Aggregicoccus sp. 17bor-14: one gene and its partners. The protein of the gene in region 3 interacts with the protein of the main gene of each other region in a pairwise test. Links are inferred from orthologs where the notes say so. Each region holds a gene or a part of one and is shown on either strand. Other genes may lie near its edges.

What was found.
Region 1: the proteins of dnaE (region 3) and rplL interact in binary tests that used the Escherichia coli proteins (3 or more experiments, as listed by UniProt). The link is inferred for Aggregicoccus sp. 17bor-14 from one-to-one orthologs.
Region 2: the proteins of dnaE (region 3) and FGE12_RS00520 interact in binary tests that used the Escherichia coli proteins (3 or more experiments, as listed by UniProt). The link is inferred for Aggregicoccus sp. 17bor-14 from one-to-one orthologs.

What each region holds. Positions count from the first base shown.
Region 1 is NZ_VJZZ01000001.1:482,067-486,913, forward strand. Bases 1-2,906 are described here. They hold rplL (50S ribosomal protein L7/L12), read right to left. Parts: upstream 1,690-2,906; coding sequence 1,312-1,689; downstream 1-1,311. Other genes in these bases: rpoB (DNA-directed RNA polymerase subunit beta), read right to left, coding at 1-1,118; rplJ (50S ribosomal protein L10), read right to left, coding at 1,782-2,294; rplA (50S ribosomal protein L1), read right to left, coding at 2,724-2,906. Also shown: more of rplA, read right to left, coding at 2,907-3,437; rplK (50S ribosomal protein L11), read right to left, coding at 3,476-3,922; transcription termination/antitermination protein NusG, read right to left, coding at 4,027-4,569; preprotein translocase subunit SecE, read right to left, coding at 4,569-4,847. UniProt on the Escherichia coli protein: The binding site for several of the GTPase factors involved in protein synthesis (IF-2, EF-Tu, EF-G and RF3). Is thus essential for accurate translation.
Region 2 is NZ_VJZZ01000001.1:113,054-117,907, reverse strand. The notes cover bases 920-3,832. They hold FGE12_RS00520 (aminotransferase class I/II-fold pyridoxal phosphate-dependent enzyme), read right to left. Parts: upstream 3,014-3,832; coding sequence 1,826-3,013; downstream 920-1,825. Other genes in these bases: FGE12_RS00515 (phosphatase PAP2 family protein), read right to left, coding at 3,047-3,832; FGE12_RS00525 (methylmalonyl-CoA mutase), read right to left, coding at 920-1,769. In the rest of the region: more of FGE12_RS00525, read right to left, coding at 1-919; more of FGE12_RS00515, read right to left, coding at 3,833-3,991; FGE12_RS00510 (aminotransferase class I/II-fold pyridoxal phosphate-dependent enzyme), read left to right, coding at 4,353-4,854. UniProt on the Escherichia coli protein: Shows aminotransferase activity with methionine and histidine as substrates, and to a lesser extent also with phenylalanine.
Region 3 is NZ_VJZZ01000010.1:208,522-214,515, reverse strand. Bases 531-4,583 are described here. They hold dnaE (DNA polymerase III subunit alpha), read right to left. Parts: upstream 4,274-4,583; coding sequence 731-4,273; downstream 531-730. Other genes in these bases: FGE12_RS19960 (sulfatase), read left to right, coding at 4,460-4,583; FGE12_RS19970 (DUF3999 family protein), read left to right, coding at 531-646. Outside these bases: more of FGE12_RS19970, read left to right, coding at 1-530; more of FGE12_RS19960, read left to right, coding at 4,584-5,994. UniProt on the Escherichia coli protein: DNA polymerase III is a complex, multichain enzyme responsible for most of the replicative synthesis in bacteria. This DNA polymerase also exhibits 3' to 5' exonuclease activity. The alpha chain is the DNA polymerase catalytic subunit.

The DNA of each region.
Region 1 (4,847 bases), on a different replicon or contig from region 3:
AACGTCTCACGCAGGTACGGACCCACGTTGAGGTTGTCGATGAAGAGGACCTTGAACTCCTTGATGCCGCGCTTGAGGAGCTCGTCCACCTTCTCCTGGCTGACCTCCTCGTTGCACTCGAGGATCACCTCGCCGGTGGTCTCGTCCACGACGTCGTAGGCGGACACCTTGGTCCACAGCTCGTCCGCGTCGATGGGCAGCGTCTTCATCTTCGCCGCCTCGAGCTTCTTGATGGCGGCGCGCGTGAACTTGCGGTTCTTCTTGACGATCACCTCACCCGACTTGGTCTTGATGTCGCGGGTGGCGCGCTGACCGGGCAGGAGCTCCAGCTCCACGCTCTTCTCGAAGTCCTCGGCGCTGTTGAGGTAGATGGTCTCGGTCGCGTAGTAGTAGTTGAGGATCTCCTCGGTCGAGCCGCGGAACTCGAGCGGGTTCTTCTTCGCGGTGTCCTGCACGGCGCCCAGGGCGCGGATCAGCACCGTGGCCGGCAGCTTGCGGCGGCGGTCGATGCGGACGTAGAGCAGGTCCTTGTGGTCGAACTCGAAGTCGATCCACGAGCCGCGGTACGGGATGATGCGGGCGTTGTAGAGCAGCTTGCCCGAGCTGTGGCTCTTGCCCTTGTCGTGGTCGAAGAAGGCGCCGGGGGAGCGGTGCAGCTGGCTCACCACCACGCGCTCGGTGCCGTTGATGATGAAGGTGCCGTTCTGGGTCATCAGCGGGATTTCCCCGAAGTAGACCTCCTGCTCCTTCACGTCGCGGATGCTCTGCGCACCGGTCTCCTCGTCCTTGTCCCAGACCACGAGACGGACGACGACCTTGATCGGCGCCGAGTAGGTCATGCCACGCTGGTGGCACTCGTCGACGTCGTACTTCGGCTTCTCCAGGTGGTAGGAGACGAACTCCAGCGAGCTGGTCTCGTTGAAGTCCCGGATGGGGAAGACGCTCTTGAAGACACCCTGCAGGCCGAGGTCCTCGCGCTTCTCAGGCGCGATGTCCGCCTGGAGGAACTTCTCGTAGCTCTGCTTCTGGATGTTGATGAGGTTGGGAATATCGATGATCTTCCCAATCTTCGCGAAGGTCTTCCGCACGCGGAAATTGTTCTGGATCTGCGTCGGCATTCGGTCTCCGGGGACGAGGCTGCCCAGGGCGGGGCAAGGCGGGGCAAGCGTCTATAACGCGCAGCGGCGGCGGGAAATTTGTAACCGGTGGAAAGGGCAAAGCCGGCGCCCCCGTTGCGGGGAGCGCCGGCCTGCCTTTCCGGTCAGGGAGGGGCCGGGATTTCCCGAACCGGCCCCCACCTGCCGCGGGGTGCTACTTGATCTCGACGGTGGCGCCAGCCGCGGTGAGCTGGTCCTTCATCTTCTTGGCGTCGTCCTTGTTGACGCCCTCCTTCACCGTCTTGGGCGCGCCCTCGACCAGGTCCTTGGCCTCCTTCAGGCCCAGGCCGGTGATCGCGCGGATCTCCTTGATGACGTTGATCTTGTTGGCGCCGGCGTTCGCGAGCACCACGTTGAACTCCGTCTTCTCCTCGGCAGGAGCGGCGGCAGCGCCACCGCCCGCGGGGCCCGCGGCAACGGCCACGGCGGCGGCGGAAACGCCCCACTTCTGCTCGAGCTGCTTCACGAGCTCAGCGGCCTCCATGACGGAGAGCTGCGAGAGCTGGTCGATGATTGCGTTCAGGTCGGCCATGTGACTGTGTCCTTCTTTGTCCTACTAGCGGGGACACTGCCCTCTGGGCAGGAAAGTCCCCTGGGTGGGTGATATAAAACTTCTGGGAACGATTACTTCTTGTCCGCGTACGCCTGGATGACGCGCGCCAGCTGCGAACCGGGGGCTGCAATGGTCCGCACCAGCTTGCCAGCCGGCTGGGTCAGCATGCCCAGGATCTGGGCACGCAGCTCGGGCAGGCCCGGCATCTTCGCCAGCGCCTTGACGCCCTCGGCGTTGACCTTGCGGCCCTCGACGACGGCGCTCCGAACCTTGATCGTCTCCATGTCCTTGATGAACTCGGAGAGGATCTTCGCCGGGGCCACGACGTCGTCGTAGCTCAGCACCATCGCCACGGGACCCGTGAAGTCGCCGGAGATGACCTCCACCGGCGTGCCCTTCGCGGCCCGCTTGGCCAGCGAGTTCTTGAGGACCTTGTACTCCACCTTGCCCTCGCGCAGCTTCTTGCGGAGCTTGGTGACGGTCTCCACGTTCAGCTTGGAGAACTCGGCGACGATACCCGTGCGGGTCTTCGCGAACTTCTCGTTGAGCTCCTTGATGAGCTCTTCCTTCTCGCTCTTCAGCACCTTGACTCACCTCCTCCTGACCCACCTGACGGTGGGCTTGATGCCTGGGCCAAAGCGGCAGAGCGAGAGAGGAACCCCGAAGTGGGGCACCACACCGCACCTCCAGTCTCGGCAGGGCTGGCACGACTTCGCCGTTTGAACCGAGGGCGGCTTGCGTGATCCCGACCGGTTGCCCGGTTGCCAACGGGAGGCACGTGCACCACCTTCGGTCCCTGCTGTCTGGGACCAGGGACGACAAGGCGCCAGGTCGGAATCGACATGGCGCCCCAATTGCAGAAGCCGGCGGCCTATACCGCCCGGCTTCCGAAAGATCCAGCACTTTCTCGCAAAAAAAGTCAGCCAGGCGACGGGTGGGAGGGTTGCCGGACTGGCCCCCCTCCCCCGTGCCTGGCTGCTGCGGACGCCCGGGAGGCGCCCCGCGCGCGCCCCTTAGCGGTGGCGGGCGAGGACTTCCTGGGTGTCGATCTTGATGCCGGGGCCCATGGTGGTGCTGATGGCGAGGCCCTTGAGGTACACGCCCTTCGCGGTGGCCGGCTTGAGCTTCATCACCGTGTCCACGAGCGCGTTGAAGTTGGCCTCGAGCTTCTCCTGGGTGAAGGAGCTCTTGCCCATCTTCGCGTGCACGATGCCGGCCTTCTCGGCGCGGAAGTCGACCTTACCGCCCTTGGCGTCGCCGATGGCCTTGCGCACGTCCACGGTCACGGTGCCGACCTTGGGGTTGGGCATGAGGCCGCGGGGACCGAGCACCTTACCGAGGCGGCCGACCACGCCCATCATGTCCGGGGTGGCGATGACGGTGTCGAAGTCGAGGAAGCCGCCCTCGATGCGCTTGGCGAGCTCGTCGCCGCCGACCACGTCGGCGCCGGCGGCCTCGGCCTCGGTGGCCTTCTCGCCGCGGGCGAACACGGCCACGCGCACGGTGGCGCCGGTGCCGTGGGGGAGGACGACCGCGCCGCGAACCATCTGGTCCGCGTGCTTGGGGTCCACGCCCAGGTTGATGGCCACGTTCACCGTCTGGTCGAACTTGGTCTTGCGGGCGTCGACGGACGCCTTGAGGGTCTTGAAGCCCTCGGTGATGGTGTAGCGCTTGTTGCGGTCGACCAGGGCGGAGGCCGCGGCGAACTTCTTTCCAGGCTTAGGCATGATTCAGAATCCTTTCGAAGGTAGGTGACGGCCGACCCTTAGGCGACGACGTCGATCCCCATGGAGCGGGCGGTGCCGGCGATGGTGTTCATCGCGGCCTCGAGCGAAGCGGCCGTGGTGTCGCCCATCTTCGTCTTGGCGATCTCCTCGAGCTGCTTGCGGGTGATCTGCCCGACCTTCTCCTTGCCCGGCTTCTTCGCGCCAGAGCCCTTCTTCTTCTCGGTGTGCAGACCGGCGGCCTTCTTGATGAGGACGGCCGCGGGCGGCGTCTTCAGGATGAAGGTGAAGGAGCGGTCCTGATACACGGTGATGATCACCGGGATGATCAGGCTCTCCTTCGCCTGCTGCTGCGTGGCCGCGTTGAACTGCTTGCAGAACTCCATGATGTTCACGCCCTGCTGACCGAGCGCGGGGCCGATCGGGGGGGCGGGGTTGGCCTTGCCGGCCGGGATCTGCAGCTTGACCTGTCCTGTGACCTTCTTCATCGGATGGCGACTGCCTTTCGATTCGGTGGTTCGAGCGGAGCCGCTGACGACGGCCCTCCCACCGGGTTGCTCCCGCGCTCAGCGCGCGGGGAGATTCGGAATGCTTAACCGGTGGTCTTCTCCACCTGCATGAAGTCCAGCTCCACAGGGGTGGAGCGGCCGAAGATGCTCACGAGCACCTTCACGCGGCCCTTCTCGGCGTTGACCTCTTCCACGGTGCCGTTGAAGTTCGCGAAGGGGCCGTCGATCACGCGCACGGTGTCCCCGTCCTCGAACTGCACCTTGGGCTTGGCCTTCACGGCGCCCTCGGAGATCTGGCTGGTGAGGCGGCTCACCTCCTTGTCGGAGATGGGCGTGGGCTGCTCGTTCTGCGCGGCGCCCGGGAAGCCGGTGATCTTGGGGGTGTTCTTCACCAGGTGCCAGGTGCGGTCGTTCAGGTCCATCTGGACGAAGATGTAGCCCGGGAAGAACTTGCGCTTGGAGGTCTTCTTCTCCCCCTTCACCATCTCCACGACCTGCTCCATGGGGATGAGGATCTCACCGAACTGATCCTGCAGCCCCTCGAGGCGGATCTTCTCCTCCAGGCTCTTCTTCGCCTGGTTCTCGAAGTTCGAGTAGGTGTGGACGACGTACCATTTCATCGCCATTACAGCTTCCCCCACACCGCCGGCAGCCAGTCCACCATGAGCTTGTAGGCCACGGTGTCGATGAAGAAGAGCAGCACCGCGGCGACGAGGGAGGCCACGACCACCGCGAAGGTGGAGGCGCGGGTCTCGCTCCAGGTGGGCCAGCTCACGCGCATCAGCTCGCTGGCCACGTCCACCGAGAGGTCGTGCACGCGCTTGTTCGCGAACGCGGCCACCACGAGCGCGATCGCCACGGCGAAGCCCACGAAGGTGGAGATGTTCCAGCCGAGCCCCTCGAT
Region 2 (4,854 bases), on a different replicon or contig from region 3:
CGCTCGGCCTTCACCTGCTTGAGGCGGGCGATCTGCTCCTCGGCCACCTTCTCGTCGATGTGCAGCAGCTCGATGGGCGCGCTGCCCTCGCTCTTGAAGGCGTTCACGCCGACGATGAGCCGGTCGCCCTGCTCCACCTCGCGCTGGAAGCGGTAGGCGCTCTCGCCGATCTCCTTCTGCGGGTACTGCTCCTCCACCGCGCGGATGATGCCGCCCATCTCGTCGATGCGGCGGATGTACTCGAGCGCGCGCTTCTCCATCTCGTCGGTGAGGTACTCCACGTAGTAGCTCCCCGCGAGCGGGTCCACCACGCGGTCCGCGCCGGACTCGTGCGCGATGAGCTGCTGGGTGCGCAGCGCGATGGTGACCGACTCCTCGGTGGGCAGCGCGTAGGTCTCGTCCAGCGAGTTGGTGTGCAGCGACTGGGTGCCGCCGAGCACCGCGGCGAAGGCCTGCAGCGCCGTGCGCACCACGTTGTTGTAGGGCTGCTGCGCGGTGAGGCTCACGCCGGCCGTCTGCGCGTGCGTCTTGAGCTGCATGGAGCGCGGGTTCTTCGCGCCGAAGCGGTCGCGCATCACGTGCGCCCAGATGCGGCGCGCGGCGCGGAACTTCGCGACCTCCTCGAAGAAGTCGTTGTGCACGTCCCAGAAGAAGGAGAGCTGCGGGGCGAAGCTGTCCACGTCCAGCCCGCGCTTCACGCACTCCTCCACGTAGCCGATGCCGTCCGCGAGCGTGAAGGCCAGCTCCTGCACCGCCGTCGCTCCGGCCTCGCGGATGTGGTAGCCGCTGATGGAGACCGGGTACCACTTGGGCATGTTCTTCGTGCAGAACTCGATCATGTCCGTCACGATCCGCACGGCGGGCCGCGGCGAGACGATCCACTCCTTCTGCGCGATGTACTCCTTGAGCATGTCGTTCTGGATGGTGCCGGCGAGCTTCTCCATCGGAACGCCCTGCTTCTCACCCACCGCGATGTACATGCACAGCGCGACCACGGCGCTCGCATTGATGGTCATCGAGGTGCTGACCTTCTCGAGCGGGATGCCGTCGAAGAGGACCTCGAAGTCCTTGAGCGAGGAGATGGCCACGCCCTCCTTGCCCACCTCGCCGCGGCTCATGGGGTGGTCCGCGTCGTAGCCCATGAGCGCGGGCATGTCGAAGGCGGTGGAGAGCCCGGTCATGCCGTGGCTGATGAGGTACTTGAAGCGCTTGTTCGTGTCCGCGGGCGTGCCGAAGCCGGCGAACTGGCGCATGGTCCAGAGGCGGCCGCGGTACATGGACGGCTGCACGCCGCGGGTGAACGGGAACTGACCCGGCAGCCCGATGCGCTCGAAGTCCTCGGCCTTGCGGTCCGCCGCGGTGAGCACGTCCGGGATGGGCACGCCCGAGTCGGTGATGAAGCCGGGGCGGCGCAGCGGCGCCTTCGCGGTGATCTTCGCGAGCTCGCCCTTGGCCCACACGTCCGTCGCCTTCGCCACGGCCTTGAGCGCCGCCGCGTCGTAGACCTTGGTGCCCTTGCCGGCCTTGCGCGCCGCGGGCTTCGCCGCGGCCACCGCTGCGACCTTCTTCGCGGCCTTCTTCACCGGAGCGGCCACCGCCTTCGCGGCCTTGGACACCTTGGACACCTTGGCGAGGGCGCCGCGCTTCTGCGGAGCCTTGGCGGAGGCCTTGCCGGCGGCCTTGGAGGACTTCGCCGGGGCGGGCTTGGCGGTGCGGGAGGCGACGGAACGGCTGAGCTTCTTGGGGCTGGGCGGAGTGCGCGCGGGCATGCCCGGCCTAGTAGCAAAGGGGGTTGGGGGTCGCAAGGCGCGCAAGAGCGCGCGCTTCACCCCGTGCGCGCCAGGCCACGCACCAGCCGGCGGCGCGCCTCGTCCAGCACCGCCTCCGTTTTGCAGAAGGCAAAGCGGGCGAAGCCCTGCCCGAGCGCGCGGTGCTCCGGAGAGTAGAAGACGCTGGGCGGGATGGCCGCCACCCCCACCTGCGTCACCAGGTGCCGGCAGAAGGCCACGTCGTCCGCGAAGCCGCGCCCGCGGATGTCCGCCATGGCGAAGTAGCTGCCCTCCGGAGCGTGCGCCGTCAGGCCCGCCTCGCCGAGCGCCCCGAGCATCCGCGCCCGCTTGTCCGTGTAGAGGGCGGTGAGGTCGCGGAAGTACGCGTCCGGCAGCCGCAGGGCCACGGCCACCGCCGCCTGCAGCGGCGAGGGCACGGCGAAGGTGATGAACTGGTGGGCGCGCTGCACCGCGTCACGCAGGGCCGGCGGCGCGATGGCCCAGCCGATCTTCCACCCCGTGAAGCTGAAGCTCTTGCCCGCACTGCTCACGGTGACGGTGCGCTCGCGCAGCTGCGGGAGCGTGGCCGCGCGCAGGTGGCGCGCGGGCGCGAAGACGAGGTGCTCGTAGACCTCGTCCGCGAGCACGTACGCGCCGCGCTCCTCGCACAGGCCCGCGAGCAGCTCCAGCTCCGCGCGCGTGAACACCTTGCCGGTGGGGTTGTGCGGGGTGTTGAGGACGAGCAGGCGGGTGCGCGGCCCGAAGGCGGCGCGCACCTCGGCCTCGTCGAACCACCAGGTGGCGTGCTGCGCGTCCGGCGGGTGCAGGGGCACGTGGCGCGCGACGCCGCCCGCGAAGGCGATGCTCGCGTCGTACGAGTCGTAGACCGGCTCGAACACCACCACCTCGTCGCCCGGGTTCACCAGGCCCAGCAGCGTGGCGAGGATCGCCTCGGTGGCGCCGCTGGTGACGGTGACCATGGTGTCCGGGTCCACGCCCTGGCCGTAGAAGCGCTGCGCATGCTCCGCGATGGCCTGACGCAGGTCGCGCGCGCCCGCGCTCAGCGCGTACTGGTTCACGCCGTCGCGGATGGCGCGCTGGGCAGCCTCCTTCACCGCGTCCGGCCCGTCGAAGTCGGGGAAGCCCTGCCCCAGGTTCACCGCGCCGTGCTGGACGGCGAGCGCGCTGAACTCGGAGAAGACGGTGGTGCCGAAGCGGGAGACGCGGGCTGCCAGCACGGACATGGAGGCTCCTGGGGGCTCGTGGCGCGGGAGGGCTCACTGCGGTTCGGACTCCGGGACGCCGGGCTCGGCGCGCGCCACGGCGCCCTCCGTATCCGGCAGGCGACGGTAGAGCGCCTCGGCCGCCGCCGCCACCCCGCAGGCGAGCGGCAGCGCCGCGGCGAGGTCCACCGCGTAGTGGAAGCGGCCCACGAGCGTCGCGGCGATGAGCCCCGCGCACGGCGCGAGCGCCACCCAGAAGACGCCCCGGGCGCGCCGCCACGCGGTGATCAACACCAGCAGCGCGAGCCCCGTGTGCCCCGAGGGAAAGCAGTCGCGCAGGAAGGCCGGGAGCATCATCAGCCCGGCGAGCCGCGGCGCGAGCCACAGGCCCCGCAGCGGCTCGGCGAAGTGGGCCGCGAGGAAGAAGCGCGGGCCCACGGCCGGCACCAGCGCATAGAGCGCGTAGTTGGCCGCGAGGTAGACGGAGACCGCGAGCAGGAAGGTCTCGAAGGCGCGGCGCTCGGCCCGCGCGTACAGCGCGCCGGCGAGCACCAGCGACCAGACGAAGTGCCCGTAGTAGCAGACCAGCAGCACGTCCTCGAGCCAGCGCGGGCCGTGCTGCTCGGCCCACAGGGCGAACTGCACGCCGAGCAGGTGCGCGTCCAGCTGCGCGAGCTGCGCGTCGTAGAGCGGGTGCCCCACGGCGTCGACGAGCGGGTTGAGCAGCGTGTGCGCGAGCCCCGCCACCGGCAGCATCCAGAAGGAGGCGAGCAGCCGCAGCGTGCGGCTTTGCGGCGCACGCGCCTGCAGCCAGCGCAGGAGCAGGGGCCCCAGCGCGAGCACTCCGAAGCCCGCCGCCGAGCGCGCTGCCCCGGGCGCCCAGCGCCCCCAGGGGGAGAGCAGCGCGAGGCTCGCGCCCGCGCACACGGCGACGATCACCGCGTCCACTGGCAGCAGGCGCACCGGGAGCTGCAGGGGGCTGGGGGCGGTAGGCCTCACGCCTACAGTCTGACACGCCTGTCAGGGTTGCGGCCTGATCTCGGACGCTGCGGCGGCCGGCGCGGCGCCGTGTTAAACGCTGCACGCGAGCACACGGACGGGCGGTCCGCCTGCTCCGCGGATGTTGCCGATCCCACCGGAGGCCCGCCTGCCTTCTTGGCCTCCAGGGGAATTGAGTGTTCTCCCAGAGTTAGGACCGGGACCCGGCCTTCGCCTTGACACCGCCAGACCCAATCTCTAAGAGCCGCCCCCGCGTCGACGCGGAGCGGCACCCGCCGGAAGGCTCCGCCTGGAATGCCCATTGCACTCCAGCTCGCCCCCTTTATCCCCACCCGGGCAACCGACGCCCCGAGGCCCCGCGATGAGTGACGTGTTCGAGAAGTGCAGCAGCTGGAAGGACTACAAGATCGCGAAGGCGACGGGGCTCTACCCCTACTTCCGGGTGATCGAGGCGAGCCACGGGGCCACCGAGGTGGAGATCGACGGCCGCCGCGTGATCATGGTCGGCTCGAACAACTACCTCGGCCTTTCCGCGGACCCCCGGGTGAAGGAGGCCGCGATCAAGGCGGTGGAGAAGTTCGGCTCCACCTGCTCCGGCTCGCGCCTGCTCAACGGCACGCTGGTGCTGCACGAGGAGCTCGAGCACAAGCTCGCCCAGTTCCTCAACCGCGACGCGGCGGTGGTGATCTCCACCGGCTTCCAGACGAACCTGGCGCTCGCCTCCATCCTGGGCCGGCACGACATCGTCTTCTCGGACCGCGGCAACCACGCCTCGCTGGTGGACGGCATCCGCCTCTCCTTCGCCACCGAGCGCAAGTTCCGCCACAACGACCTCGAGCACCTGGAGCAGCTGCTGCAGGCGG
Region 3 (5,994 bases):
GGTGCCCCGGCCGCAGTGGCTGGAGGCGCGCTTCGTTCAGAAGGACGAGCGCGGCGGCTACGTGTACGCGCTGCCCGCGCGCGTCCCCGCCGAGCAACTGGACGTGCAGCTGGGCGCGGACAACGCCGTCGCGCACCTGAGCGTGCAGAGCCGCGAGGGCGAGGACGCACCGTGGCGCCCGCAGGCCGCGATGACCGCGTTCCGCCTGCGCGGCGCGGGGCTGGAGCTGGTGAACGAGCCCGCGGTGCTCGCCCCTACCCGCGAGCGGCAGTGGCGCCTGCAGTCCACGACGCCGCTCGCGCGGCCGCCGGTGCTGCGGCTCGCCTACGTGCCGGAGCGCTGGCTGCTGCTCACCCACGGCCCCGCGCCCTTCCGCGTGGTGGCCGGCAGCGAGCGCGCCCGCCGCGACGACTACCCGCTGGACGCGCTGGTGGCGCAGGTGCGCGCGAAGTACGGCCCCGAGTGGGAGCCGGTGCGGGCCACGCTCGGCGCCTCGGAAGCGGCGGGCGGAGAGGAGGCCCTGCGGCCCGTGCCCAAGGGCGGCGCGCGCACGTACGTGCTGTGGGGCGTGCTGGTGCTCGGGGCGCTGGCCGTGGTGGCGATGGTGCTGCAGCTGCTCAAGGCGCCGCCGCCGGCTCGCGGGTAACGCAGCGGGGAGGCCGCTTCCCTCACCCTTTCCCTCTCCCAGGGGGAGAGGGAAAGGGTGCGCTCACTGTGTTCGGCAAGAAGCTCAGCCGAGCTCGGCGACCTTCATCCCGAAGAGCTTGTCCACGGCGAGCAGCAGCTCGTCGCTCACCTGCACCTTGAGCGCGGTGGAGCCGATGAGCGCCTCGGCCTCGTTGGCGAAGAGCACGGTGACGGCGACGGGGGTCGCGCCCGCGTGCTGCTTGGCGAGGTTCGCGAGCTTCTCCAGGCGCGGCTCGGTGAGCAGGTCCGCGGGAATGCGCAGCTCGAGGCGCTTGGTGCGCTTCTCGCGCACGGCCTTGAGGCTCTGGATGTCGTCCACGATCAGCTCCGCCGTGGGCGTCTCCTCGTCGCGGTTGTTGATCTGCACGGTGCCGCTCACCAGGATGGGATCGTCGCTCTTGAGCAGCTCCTCCCACTGCTCGAAGCCGGGCTTGGGGCCCTGCTTGCCCCACTTGCCGTCCTTGCCCATCACGCTGCGGGTGCCATCCTTGCCGGGGAAGCACACCAGCTCGATGGAGCCAGAGAGGTCCTCGAGCGTCACCCAGGCCATGCGCTTGCCCGTCTTGGTGGGGCGCTCGCGCATCGCGGCGACGATGCCCGCCACGGTCATCTTCTCGTCGCGCCGGGCGCGCTGCACCGCGGTGATGGGGCGCGCGTAGCGCTTGAGCTCCTTGTCGTACTGGTGCAGCGGGTGGCCGGACACGTAGAAGCCGATCGCCTCCTTCTCGTAGGCGAGCCGCTCCTTCTCGGTCCACTCCTCCACCTGGGCGTAGTCGTTCTGCACGGCGGCCGCGGCGGCGCTGCCGCCCAGCATGCCGAAGAGGCTCACCTGGCCGGCGGCGCGGTCCTTCTGACTGCTGCTGCCGCGCGACATGGCGCGCTCGATGGTCTCGAAGAGCTGGCGGCGCGGGCGCTTCTCGAAGTCGAAGGCGCCGGCCTTCACCAGGGCCTCGAGCACCTTGCGGTTCACGCGCCGGCCGTCCACGCGCTCGCAGAAATCGAAGAGGTTCTTGAAGGGGCCGTTCTGGCGCGCCTCGAGGATGGACTCGATGGCGCCCTCGCCCACGCCCTTGATGGCGCCGAGGCCGAAGCGGATCTTCCCCTCGACCGCGCCGAAGGCGAGGTCCGAGAGGTTCACGTCCGGCGGCAGCACCTGGTGGCCTGCGGCGCGCGCCTCACCGATGTGCAGCACCACCTTGTCGGTGTTGTCCTTCTCGCTGGTGAGAAGGGCCGCCATGAACTCGACGGGGTAGTGCGCCTTGAGCCAGCCGGTGTGGATGGTGATGAGGCCGTAGGCGGCCGAGTGGCTCTTGTTGAAGCCGTACTCGGCGAACTTCTCCATCAGGTCGAAGATCTCGCCGGCCACCTTCAGGTCGACGTTGTTCTTCGCGCAGCCCTCGAGGAAGCCGGCCCGCTCGGCCTGCATGACCTCGGCCTTCTTCTTGCCCATCGCGCGGCGCAGCAGGTCCGCGCGGCCCAGGCTGTAGCCTCCCAGCACCTGGGAGATCTGCATCACCTGCTCCTGGTACACGATGACGCCGTACGTGTCCTTGAGCACCGGCTCGAGCGCGGGGTGCGGGTAGCTGACCCTCTCGCGCCCGTGCTTGCGGTTGATGAAGACGTCCACCATGCCGGAGTCCAGGGGACCCGGGCGGTAGAGCGCGCCGGCGGCGATGACATCCTCGAAGCAGCTGGGCTTGAGCTTCATCACCATCTCGGTGAAGCCGCTCGACTCCATCTGGAACACGCCCGCCGTCTCGCCGCGGGCCATCAGCTCGAAGGTCGGCTTGTCGTCCAGGGGGATCTGGTGGCGGAGGATCTTCTCCTCCTCCTTGCGCCCGCGGTTGATGAGATCCAGCGCGTGCTGGATGACGGTGAGCGTCTTGAGGCCGAGGAAGTCGAACTTCACGAGGCCGGCGGCCTCGACCTCGTCCTTGGCGAACTGGGTGATGAGCGTCTTCTCGCCCGGGGGCTGGTAGACGGGGACGAACTCCCAGAGGGGCTTGTCGGCGATGACCACGCCGGCCGCGTGCATGCCGGCCTGGCGGTGCAGGCCCTCGAGCGCGAGGGCGATCTCGAGCACGTCCTTGGTGGTGACGTCCTTGCCCTCGATCTGCGCGAGCGCCGCGGGCTTCTCGATCATCTCCTTGAGGCGAGGCTCCATCTCGATCGCCTCCTTCAGGGTGATGTTGAGCACCTCGGGGACCAGCTTCGCGATGCGGTCACCCTCGCTGAAGGGCAGGCCGAAGACGCGGCACACGTCGCGCAGCACGCTCTTCGCCTTGAGCGAGCCGAAGGTGATGATCTGCCCGACGTTCATCTCGCCGTACTTGCGGCCGACGTACTTGATCACCTCGTCGCGCCGGTCCTGGCAGAAGTCGATGTCGAAGTCCGGCATCGAGACGCGCTCGGGGTTGAGGAAGCGCTCGAAGAGGAGGTTGTACGGGATGGGGTCCAGGTCGGTGATGCGCAGCGCGTACGCGACGATGCTGCCCGCGCCCGAGCCGCGGCCCGGTCCCACCGGGATGTTCTGCTGCTTCGCCCAGTTGATGAAGTCCTGCACGATGAGGAAGTAGCCGCTGAACCCCATCTTCTGGATGACGCCGATCTCCAGGTTGAGGCGGGCGAGGTAGGCGTCGCGGTCCACCGGGTAGTTCAGCTCGTGGAAGCGCTCGTGCAGGCCCTTGAAGGCGAGCTCCGCCATGAAGCTGTCCGGGGTGTGGCCGTCCGGGACCTTGAAGGTGGGCAGCATCGGCTTGCCCAGCTTGAGCTCCACGTTGCACATCTCGGCGATGCGCTGGGTGTTGTGCACGGCCTCGGGCGTGTCCCGGAAGAACTCGAGCATCTCCTGGGGGCTCGTGACGTAGAGCTTGTCCGTGGAGTGGCGCATGCGCTTGCCGTCCGCGAGCGTCTTGCCGCTCGCGATGCACATGAGCAGCTCGTGCGCCTTGGCGTCCTCGCGCTTGATGTAGTGCGCGTCCGCGGTGGCCACGAGCGGCACGTCGATGTCGCGGCTGAGCTGCTTGAGGTTGGTGTTCGCCTTCTCCTGCTCCTCCATCCCGTTGCTCTGGATCTCGAGGAAGAAGGAGTCGGGCTCGAAGATCTCCTTGTACTCGAGCGCCGCGCGGCGGGCGTGGTCCATGTCCCCACGGAAGGCGGCGCTGGTCACCTCGCCGCCGAGGCACGCGGTGAGCCCCACCAGGCCCTTGGAGTGCTCCTTGAGCACCTGCTTGTCCAGGCGCGGGTGGTAGTAGAAGCCGTCCATGTACGCGGTGGACGAGAGGTAGCGCAGGTTCGCGTACCCCTCCGCGTTCTTGGCGAGCAGGATGAGGTGGTTGGCCACCTTCTCGGTGCGGTCGCCGCGGCCCTTGGGGCCTGCTACGTAGGCCTCGAGCCCGATGATGGGCTTGATGCCCGCATCCTTCGCCTTCTTGTAGAAGTCGATGGTGCCGAACATGTTGCCGTGATCCGTCACGGCCACGCTCGTCATCCCCTTCTCCTTCACCGTCTTGATGAGGTCCTTCATCCGGATCGCCCCGTCTAGGAGCGAGTAGAGGGTGTGAAGATGGAGGTGCGTAAAGCTCATGGTCGAAAGGTGAGGCGGCGAGGGAGGGTCCGCCACCCTAACGGCGGCGTCTGACCCCCGCAAATCGGCGTCCCGGGGGCTTCCGGGCAGGCGACGGCGGGTCGCGGAAGCTAACCTTCGGGGTGCCTGGGATCGAGCAGATCCCGCGCCTCCTTCACCCTGCGTCCCGCCCCTCCCGGCCCCTGCGTGTCCCCCTCCCTCCGCCCTCCCCTGCCGCTGCCCCGCGCGGCCCTGCTCGGCTGCAGGGCGGGGCTCTGCGCCCTGCTCGCGCTCTACACGGCCTGCGCGGTCTTCAACATGCGCCTGGGCTACCAGGGCAACGAGAGCGCGCTGCTCAATGCGCTCGTCTGGAACGAGTGGCGCTCCGTCGTGCTGTGGCAGGTGGGCCGGCTCCTGCTCGCCTACTCGCTCGTGGGGCTCGTGAGCGGCGCGCTGTTCGGCCTGGCCGTGGGGCTGCGCTGGCCGCGCCGTGGCGCGGTGCTCTGGGCGGGCGCGCTGGGGCCGCTGCTCCTGGACGCGCTGCTGGTGGCGGCGGACATGGCCCAGCACCCCCACCTCTACGCGGCGACGCTGTACGGGCGCGGCGGTGCGTGGGCGGCGCTCCTGCGGGGGCTGAGCGGAACGAACCCGTGGCTCTTCCGGGCGCCCGCGCTGCTGCTCGTGCTCGCGCCCCTCGTGGCCCTCGCGGGCGCAGCGCTGCGGCGGCTGCGGGTGGCGCCGCGGCCCGGGGTGGCGGCCGTCTCGGGCGCGCTCGCGCTCGGGGCGCTGCTCTTCGGCGTGCACGGAGCCGCGCAGCTGCGCACGGCGCAGGCCACGCGCGCGCCCGAGCGCCCCAACCTGCTCATCCTCGCCTCGGACGGACTGCGGCCGGACCACCTCTCGGGCAACGGCTACGCGCGCCCCACCTCGCCGAACCTGGACGCGCTGATGGCCCACGGCACGCGCTTCAGCGACGCGGTGGTGCAGCTGCCGCGCACCGCGCCCTCGTGGGCCACGCTGCTCACCTCGCGCTGGGCAGGCGCGCAGCCGGTGCGCCACACGCTGGTGGATGCCGCCGCGCGCGAGGCGCGGCTGCCCACGCTGGCCACGGCGCTGAGCGCCGCGGGCTACCGCACGGTGGCGCTCTCCGACTACGCGGGAGACCTCTTCAGCCGCTTCGCCTTCGGCTTCGACGAGGTGCAGGCGCCGGGCTTCGACTTCCCGGGCCTCATCCGCCAGCGCATGCTCATCACGCACGTGGCGCTGCTGCCCTTCACCGCGCTCGTGCCCTCGCTCTTTCCCGAGCGCGAGCAGTTCCCCGAGCTCACGGACCCCTCTCCCCTGCGCGCACGGGCCCTGGACGCGCTCGGGCGCCTCGATGCGCGGGGCGAGCCCTTCGCGCTGCTGCTCTTCGCCTCCACCACGCACTTCCCCTACGCCGCGCCCTGGCCCGAGGAGGGGCGCTTCGTGCCCGAGGGCTACCGCGGGCCCTGGCGCTTCGGGGCCACGCCGCAGATGGAGGTGGACCCGCAGCGCGCGCCCGCGGGCCCCGAGGACGTGGCCGCGCTGGTGGGCAACTACGACGCGGGCGTCGCCGCCTTCGACGCACTCGCCGGAGACGTGCTCGCGGCGCTCGAGCGGCGCGGGCTCGCCGGGCGCACGCTGGTGGTGCTGCTCTCGGACCACGGCGAGCACCTCATGGAGGTGCCGGGGCGCGGCCAGGGCCACGGCGAGCACCTGTG